2 regions of the Streptomyces sp. NPDC049970 genome follow, and region 2 is predicted to be linked to the other one. Evidence: riboswitches for the same ligand, from Rfam matches in the RefSeq annotation. Region 2 holds a riboswitch; the other holds the start of a gene.
What was found. Region 2 has a riboswitch for cyclic di-AMP ahead of AB0I83_RS20685 (transglycosylase family protein). Riboswitches for the same ligand answer to the same signal wherever they lie in the genome.

Region 1: linked by a shared signal. The riboswitch ahead of AB0I83_RS02720 (LysM peptidoglycan-binding domain-containing M23 family metallopeptidase) and the one ahead of AB0I83_RS20685 (transglycosylase family protein) in region 2 are both predicted to bind cyclic di-AMP.

The regions. Positions count from the first base shown of each region.
Region 1 covers NZ_JBFALP010000001.1:624,651-628,831, forward strand. The annotation lists gene AB0I83_RS02700 (aspartate aminotransferase family protein) at 1-74, shown strand, start outside; gene AB0I83_RS02705 (XRE family transcriptional regulator) at 134-751, shown strand; gene AB0I83_RS02710 (DUF6126 family protein) at 840-1,013, shown strand; gene AB0I83_RS02715 (tyrosine-protein phosphatase) at 1,049-1,882, opposite strand; cyclic di-AMP (ydaO/yuaA leader) riboswitch at 2,294-2,453, shown strand; gene AB0I83_RS02720 (LysM peptidoglycan-binding domain-containing M23 family metallopeptidase) at 2,458-3,369, shown strand; gene AB0I83_RS02725 (SGNH/GDSL hydrolase family protein) at 3,532-4,181, shown strand, end outside.
Region 2 covers NZ_JBFALP010000011.1:147,699-151,879, forward strand. The annotation lists gene AB0I83_RS20675 (cytochrome P450) at 1-424, shown strand, start outside; gene AB0I83_RS20680 (transglycosylase family protein) at 530-1,483, shown strand; cyclic di-AMP (ydaO/yuaA leader) riboswitch at 1,805-1,943, shown strand; gene AB0I83_RS20685 (transglycosylase family protein) at 1,944-2,639, shown strand; gene eno (phosphopyruvate hydratase) at 2,966-4,181, shown strand, end outside.

The DNA of each region.
Region 1 (4,181 bases), on a different contig from region 2:
ACGCGCACAGCGGCAGCGGACTGATGTGGGACTTCGGCAGGACGCTGGTGAAACAGGCCGTCGCCAACCGCTGACACTTTGCCTCTGAGGCAATAAATTTGCCTCAGAGGCAGGATCCTGGCCCAATGGAGGTATGAATCCTCCTGACGGAGGGGCGGCCGACGAGCTCCCGGGAGTCGCGCCGCGCCTGCGAGAGCTGCGCCGCGACCGCGGACTGACGCTGGAGAGCGCCGCCGGGCGTGCCGGACTCTCCCCGGCCCACCTCTCCAGGCTCGAGACGGGCCGGCGTCAGCCCTCGCTGCCGATGCTGCTCGGCCTGGCCCGCGTCTACGGTACGACGGTCTCCGAGCTCCTGGGCGAGATGCCCCCCGAACGTGACGCGATCGTCCGGGGCGGACCGGCCGAAGGCCCGCCCGACGACGGGGCCGACGGCTGGATCTACCGGCAGGCGGGCGGTTCGGGACGCGCCATGCAGGCACTGCGCGTCCGCGTCCCCCACGGCACCGAGGGGGATCTCGTGCGCGTCCACCCCGGGGAGGAATGGCTCTACCTCCTCGACGGCCGGCTCAGGGTCGTGCTGGGGGAGACCGTGCACGATCTCGGTCCGGGCGACAGCGCGCACTTCGACTCGCTCACCCCGCACCGGATCGCGGCCCTCGACCGCGGTGGGGCGAGCCTGCTCTTCGTCCACACGCTGCTGCAGAGCCCGCCCGCCGAGCTGTGCCTGGGCGGCGCGGTCCGGCGGCTCTGATCGCGCGCGCCTCGATCGGCGCACCCTTGTTCCCACCCGGGCCCTAGCGTTCCCACCCCGGCCCGAGCGGCCGGAAGAGAGGACTGTCATGTCCGATTCGGAGTACTACGACCCGCTCACCCCGCGACGAGCCGAGGGCGCCGACACCCAGGAGCGGCGGATGCCGCGCGGCCTGGTGATCCGGCTCGTCGCCTACCTGGTGGCCGGACACGTCGTCGCGGCCTTCCTCTACATCCTGTTCAACGTGGCCGGCAAGGGCTGACCGCCACCGCTACGGTTTCCCGGACGGCGGGCCGTTCACGGACGCCGAGCGTCCTCGACGAGTCGCTCGCGCAGTTTCTCGCGGGTCTCGTCGCTGACCTTCAGCCCTTCCCGGAGGTAGCGCTCGGTGCTGCCCCAGGTCTCCTCGATGGCCGCGAACGCCGCGGCCAGGTATTCGCGGTGGGCCCCGAAGAGCGGATTGAGCAGCTCCATCACCTCGTCGGACATCCCCGCCGACGAGGTGTCGCTGCGGCGCACCTTGTAGCGGCGATGAGCGTCGTTCGACTTGAGGTAGTCGGCCTCGACAGCGTCCTTCTCGACCCCGACCGCCAGCAGTGACACCGCCACCGAGAGGCCGGCCCGGTCCTTGCCCGCCGCACAGTGCATCAGCGCCGGCACGCTGTCCTCGGCCAGGGCGTGCAGTACGCGGCTGTGCTCGGCCGTGCGGTCCTTGATCATCGTGCGGTACGACAGGACCATGCGCTCCGTGCCCTTGCCGTCGGCCAGGATCGAGCGCAGCTGCTGGATGTCGCCGTCGCGCACCAGCCGCCAGAACTCCGCGCCGTCAGCCGGGTCGGAGAGCGGAATGCTGACATTCCGGACGCCGGGCAGCTCCACGTCGTACCCGTCGAGCTTGTGGTCGGCCGCGTTGCGGAAGTCGAAGACCGTGTGCAGTCCGAGCCCGGCGAGGAAGGCGGTGTCGGCCTCGGTGGCGTGGGCGAGGTGGCCGCTGCGGTAGAGGCGTCCGAAGCGCACGGTGCGTCCGTCGACCGTCGGGAGCCCGCCGACGTCGCGGAAGTTGCGGACACCGGTCAGGTCGACGTCCGTCGGCTCGGGGCCGGCCGGCGGGACCTCTGGCAGCTGCGTCACAAGGGCTCCTGGAGTGTCTGGCGTCGGCGCCGCTCGCCGACGGGGGCACGCTCGCGACGATACGACATGGCCGCGTCGGCTCACGGCCCCGGGCGCTGCGGTGTCCCCCCGCCGGGCCGACGACCGCAACATGTCCGTATTAATGCATTTAGCAGAACATGCCCTGCTTGTGCGGGAGATGAGGGGAGGGGGGTGAGCGAGGTCATATCCGTGACGGTGTGTGGCGAGGGTGCTCGTGGGTATTCCGGACGCCCTGCGGAAAGCCAAGATCCGTAATCCACGGAGTGTGACGGGAATTGCGCGACGGAATTGAGGTGTCGATTCCGGTTCGCATTCCGAGGCTTGTTCCCGGAGTCCCGGCTCGCTTACGGTCACGGTCAATCCGGACGGAACGCCTAATCCTGCCGCCGCCCGGAATCCGCACCGACTCACGTGTGGCAGGAGCGGGGGAACCAGGTAAGCCGCCGACCGGAGCCATCCGGAACGGCTCGGGGTCAAGACGCGCCACCGCGCGGCCGGGCATCTCCAGTCCGAACCCGACAGCTCACCTCGTAGGCGCCGGAGAGGAATTCCCCATGCCCGCAAAAGGCAAGCACCGCCGTAAGAAGACCGGCCCGATCTCCCGCGGCTTCCTCGCCGCGGGTACCGGCGGCGCCGTACTCGCCCTCCCGCTGATCGGCGCCACCGGCGCCCACGCCGCGGAGCAGGCCGCGCCCGCCGCGGCCAAGTCCGCCTCCGTCGCCGAGAGCGCGCCCGCCACCGGGGTGAAGGGCTCCCCGAAGACCTACTCCGTGGTCGCCGGCGACTACCTCGCGAAGATCGCCAGTAGCCAGAAGACCAAGGGCGGATGGCAGAAGCTGTACAAGGACAACCGCGACGTCGTCGGTGGGAACCCGAGCCTGATCCGCCCGGGAATGAAGCTGACCCTCGGTGCCAAGGCCCCCGGTGCGACCGGGAAGCCGGCCGCCGAGGCCGCGCCCTCCAAGGCGAAGTCCGCCCCGAAGCCCGCCGCCGAGAAGGCCGCTCCGGCCGAGAACGCCGCCGCCACCGCCGACTCCGGTGCCTCGCAGAGCACCGGCTCCGGCTACGCGGCGCCGGTGGAGAGCCCCACGGTCACCACGCAGTACCGCGCCTCCGGCGCCAGCTGGTCCAGCGGCTACCACACCGGTTCCGACTTCCAGGCCGCATCCGGCACCAGCGTCCGGTCCATCGGCCCGGGCACCGTGGTCTCCGCGGGCTGGAGCGGCTCGTACGGCAACGAGGTCGTCATCCAGCACAGCGACGGCATGTACTCGCAGTACGCCCACCTGTCCTCGCTGGAGGTCTCGGCCGGACAGACCGTCACCGGCGGGCAGCAGATCGGCCTTTCCGGCTCCACCGGCAACTCCACCGGCCCGCACCTCCACTTCGAGGTCCGCACCGGTCCGAGCTACGGCTCGGACGTCGACCCGATCGCGTACCTGCGTTCGCACGGCGTCTCCATCTGAGGGGCGACACCCGAGGGTTGAGCAGAGGGGCGGTGCGCACGGCGCGCCGCCCCTCTGCTTATTCCGGCTTTACCAAAACCTGACCAGGTGGTCTTTGTCACCAACCGTCAACCCCTTATTACGGTCGCGTAGGTCACATTCGAAGGTGCAGGATAAGTCGTTGTGGCAGACGATTCGAGAAACAAGACACGAGGCATCATCGGGTCGTACGCGGCGATCGGCGACAGTTTCACCGAGGGCGTCGGGGACCCCGGCCCGGACGGGCGGCTCGTCGGCTGGGCGGACCGGTTCGCGGTACTCCTCGCGGACCGGCTCCCCGTCCCCGACGCGCTGGCCCGCCCGGTGGACGACCCGCACGGGATATTCCGGTACGCCAATCTCGCCGTACGCGGACGACTCCTCGACCAGATAGTCGAGGAACAGGTCCCCCGCGCGAAGCAGCTCGCACCGGACCTGGTGAGCTTCTGCGCGGGCGGCAACGACATCCTGCGTCCCGGTTCCGACCCGGACGACGTGGCCGAGCGCTTCGAGCGCGCGGTGGCCGACCTGGCGCGCTCGGTCGGCACGGTCATGGTGACCACCGGCTTCGACACCCGGGACATCCCGGTGCTGAAGCATCTGCGCGGCAAGATCGCCACATACACCGCACACGTCCGGTCCATCGCCGACCGCTACGACTGCCCGGTCCTGGACCTGTGGTCCCTGCGGTCGGTCCAGGACCGCAGGGCCTGGGACAACGACCGGCTGCACCTCTCGCCCGAGGGGCACACCCGGGTCGCGCTGCGCGCCGCCCAGGTGCTCGGCCTCGGCGT
Region 2 (4,181 bases):
CGAGGAGCTGCTGCGCTACGACGGGCCGGTGGAGCTCGCGACCTGGCGTTACGCCACCGAACCCGTACGGCTGGGAGGGCAGGACGTCGCGGTGGGGGACCCCGTCCTGGTGGTGCTGGCCGCCGCGGACCGGGACCCGGAGCGGTTCCGGGACGCGGACACCCTGGATCTCGCCCGGAGTGACAACCAGCACCTCGGTTACGGTCACGGAATCCACTACTGCGTGGGTGCGCCGCTGGCCCGGCTGGAGGGGCGGGTGGCCCTGGCGACGCTGCTGCGGCGCCTTCCCGACCTGCGGCTCGCCGCGGAACCTGATGATTTGCGATGGCGGGGCGGGCTCATCATGCGTGGACTGCGCACGCTTCCGGTGGAGTTCGATCCCGGGCATCGGTCCGCAAAAGGTGACACTCTGTCAACTCTGTGACTTTCACGTGATCTCCGCTGCATCGACTTGTGACACACGTTCGAGTACGGCTAGGTTCACCGTTCGACTCACCCGTCACATGTCAGTCACACGGAAGGCAATCCCATGGGCTCCGCGAACGGCAGACACCGTCGCCCTCGTCAGGCACCCGCCATCGTCGTCGCCGCGGGCGTCACGGGATCGGCCATCGCCATCCCGCTGCTCGGTGCGGGCGGTGCGCAGGCCGCAGAGGCCACGACCTGGGACCGGGTCGCCGAATGCGAGAGCGGTGGCATGTGGAGCGCCGACCTCGGTAACGGCTACTACGGCGGTCTGCAGTTCTCGCAGGACACGTGGTCCGCCTACGGCGGCACCACGTACGCGCCCCGCGCCGACCTCGCGAGCCGCTCGCAGCAGATCTCCGTCGCGGAGAAGGTGCTGGACGACAAGGGTCCGCAGGCGTGGCCCAGCTGCGCGGTGATCTCCGGGCTGGCGCTCGACGGGACGCTGCCGGGTATCGACCCGGGCGGCGAGCCGTCCGCCGAGCCGTCTGACAGCACGGCCCCGTCGGACACCGCCTCCTCCGAGGCGCCCGACGAGGCGGACGGCACCGACGCGAAGGACGAGACGGACAAGGTTCCGGCAGGCGAAGCCGCCGACAAGGGTGACGAGACCGAGGCGTCGCCGTCCGCCGAGCCGTCCCCGCAGGCGACCGGGAAGTCCGGCGCCTCGAAGGGTGACGACGGGGAGACGGGCGGAAAGCACCGCGGTACGCCGGCCCCGGAGGCGGGTAGCGGGTCGGCGGATACCGACGGGCGCGAGTCCGGCCGGCACGCCTCGCGGGGTGACTCCGAGGCGCGCCAGGGCGCGGACGAGGGGACGTACACGGTCCGCGAGGGCGACAACCTCTGGGCGATCGCGGACTCGCAGGAGCTCGCGGGCGGCTGGACCGCGCTCTACGAGGCGAACAAGGCGGAGCTCGGCTCCGACCCCGACCTGATCCTTCCCGGCCAGAGCCTGGACCTGGACCTCGGTCCGGACGCGAGCGACTCGCAGCCGGAGACCCTGGCCGCCAACTGATCAAAAGCGCGAAAACACCCCGAAATCGGGGGTAGTTCAGAGGCCTATGTCCACTTATGCGTAAGTGAGACATGGGTCTCTTTGCTTGAACTGGCGGCCCGCGTCCGTCCTGTCCGCCCATATCCGCTCCGACCTGCGCGAACGGGCCCGAGTGTCATTGTGTTACGCGCTGATTGACCGTTATGCCCGCCTTTGAATGTGGGGGTTGCGTGTGTTTACGGTCGGAGCCGCTCGCACCGCGGGCACCTTCGACCGTCACGCCGAATCCTGCCGTCGGTCGGAGGGAACGACGCGTAAAGCGCCGTAGGCAGGAGCGGGGGACCCAGGTAAGTGCCGGACCCGGCCGTCGGAAGACGGGCGAGGGACGGCTCGGGGTGAAGTCGTCCGCGAGCGCGGGCGACCGGGCAACTCACAGGCCCGAACCCGACAGCTCACCTCGTAGGCGTCGGTGAGGAGAACGATGCTGCTTTCCACCAAGGGCAAGCACCGCCGCCCGTCCAAGGCCGTCCGTATCGCCACCCTGGCCGGCGTCACCGGTGCGGCCGTCGCCGTCCCGCTGATGGGCGCGACCGGCGCTTCCGCCGCCTCCGTCGACACCTGGGACGCCGTCGCCCAGTGCGAGTCCGGCGGCAACTGGTCCATCAACACCGGCAACGGCTACTACGGCGGTCTGCAGTTCTCGCAGTCCAGCTGGGCCGCCGCCGGCGGTACGCAGTACGCGGCCCGCGCGGACCTGGCCAGCAAGGACCAGCAGATCGCCGCCGCCGAGAAGCTCCTCGACCTGCAGGGCCCGGGCGCCTGGGGGTGCGCGGGTGCCGGCGGCCTGACGAACGACGGTGTGGACCCGGGCGTCGACACCGGCTCCTCGAAGAACGGCGACACGGCCCCGAAGGCCGCGCCGGAGCGCAAGGCCGAGAAGCCCACCACGCGCAGCGAGAAGCGCACGGCCCCCAAGGAGACCGTCACCACCCCGACCGGCCAGAAGGTCGAGAAGGGTGACGGCGAGTACAAGGTGAAGGCCGGCGACACCCTCAGCAAGATCGCCGACGCGAAGAAGGTCAAGGGCGGCTGGGAGAAGCTGTTCAAGCTGAACGGCGACATCGTCGACGACGCCGACCTGATCTTCCCGGGCCAGCAGCTCCACCTGACGAAGTAGCGGACCGGGGTTTCCTCCTCCCTCCCCGGCGGTCCGGCCCGGCGTGCACCACCCCCCTGCGCGCCGGGCCGGCGCCGCGCCGGGCACCCCGCGTCGGGGCTCCTCCACGGGTCGCCGCGAGGGGCCGGGCCGGGGCGAGTGTTCAACTGTTGTGGTTACCTGCCAGTAGATTTCCGCAGCTTTGCCCGTAATGAAGGTCCTTGGGTCCTTTTTCGTCCCAGGGGGCGGGCGGACGGCCGATTGAGCGCGCCGAGCCGGTTAGGCTCGTGGCGCAAGGCCACAGTGACCCTGCACAACCAGTGTCAGATCCCAGAAGGAGATGCCTCGTGCCGTCCATCGACGTCGTCGTAGCCAGGGAAATCCTCGACTCCCGGGGAAACCCCACGGTCGAGGTCGAGGTTGGCCTCGACGACGGCAGCACGGGACGTGCTGCCGTCCCGTCCGGCGCCTCCACCGGTGCGTTCGAGGCCATCGAGCTTCGCGACGGTGACCCCAACCGCTACCACGGCAAGGGTGTCGAGAAGGCCGTCCTCGCCGTGATCGAGCAGATCGGCCCGGAGCTCGTCGGTTACGACGCCACCGAGCAGCGCCTCATCGACCAGGCGATGTTCGACCTGGACGCGACCGAGAACAAGGGCTCCCTCGGCGCCAACGCCATCCTCGGTGTCTCGCTGGCCGTGGCGCACGCCGCGTCCGAGGCCTCCGACCTCCCGCTGTTCCGCTACCTCGGCGGCCCGAACGCGCACCTGCTGCCCGTTCCGATGATGAACATCCTGAACGGCGGCTCGCACGCCGACTCCAACGTGGACATCCAGGAGTTCATGATCGCGCCGATCGGCGCCGAGTCCTTCTCCGAGGGCCTTCGCTGGGGCGCGGAGATCTACCACACGCTGAAGAAGGTCCTGAAGACCAAGGGCCTGTCCACCGGTCTCGGCGACGAGGGCGGCTTCGCCCCGAACCTCGAGTCCAACCGCGCCGCCCTCGACCTGATCCTCGAGGCCGTCAAGGAGGCCGGCTACGTCCCGGGCCGCGACATCGCGCTCGCGCTCGACGTCGCCGCGTCCGAGTTCTACAAGGACGGCGTCTACGAGTTCGAGGGCGAGTCCCGCTCGGCCGCCGAGATGACCGAGTACTACGAGGAGCTCGTCTCCGCGTACCCGCTGGTCTCCATCGAGGACCCGCTGTACGAGGACGACTGGGCCGGCTGGAAGGTCATCACCGACAAGCTGGGCTCCAAGGTGCAGATCGTCGGTGACGACCTGTTCGTGACCAACCCGGAGCGCCTCGCCCGCGGCATCGAGGAGGGCTCGGCCAACGCCCTGCTCGTCAAGGTCAACCAGATCGGTTCGCTGACCGAGACCCTGGACGCCGTGGAGCTGGCCCAGCGCAACGGCTTCAAGTGCATGATGTCCCACCGCTCCGGTGAGACCGAGGACGTCACCATCGCCGACCTCGCCGTCGCCGTGAACTGCGGTCAGATCAAGACCGGCGCCCCGGCCCGCTCGGACCGTGTCGCCAAGTACAACCAGCTGCTGCGCATCG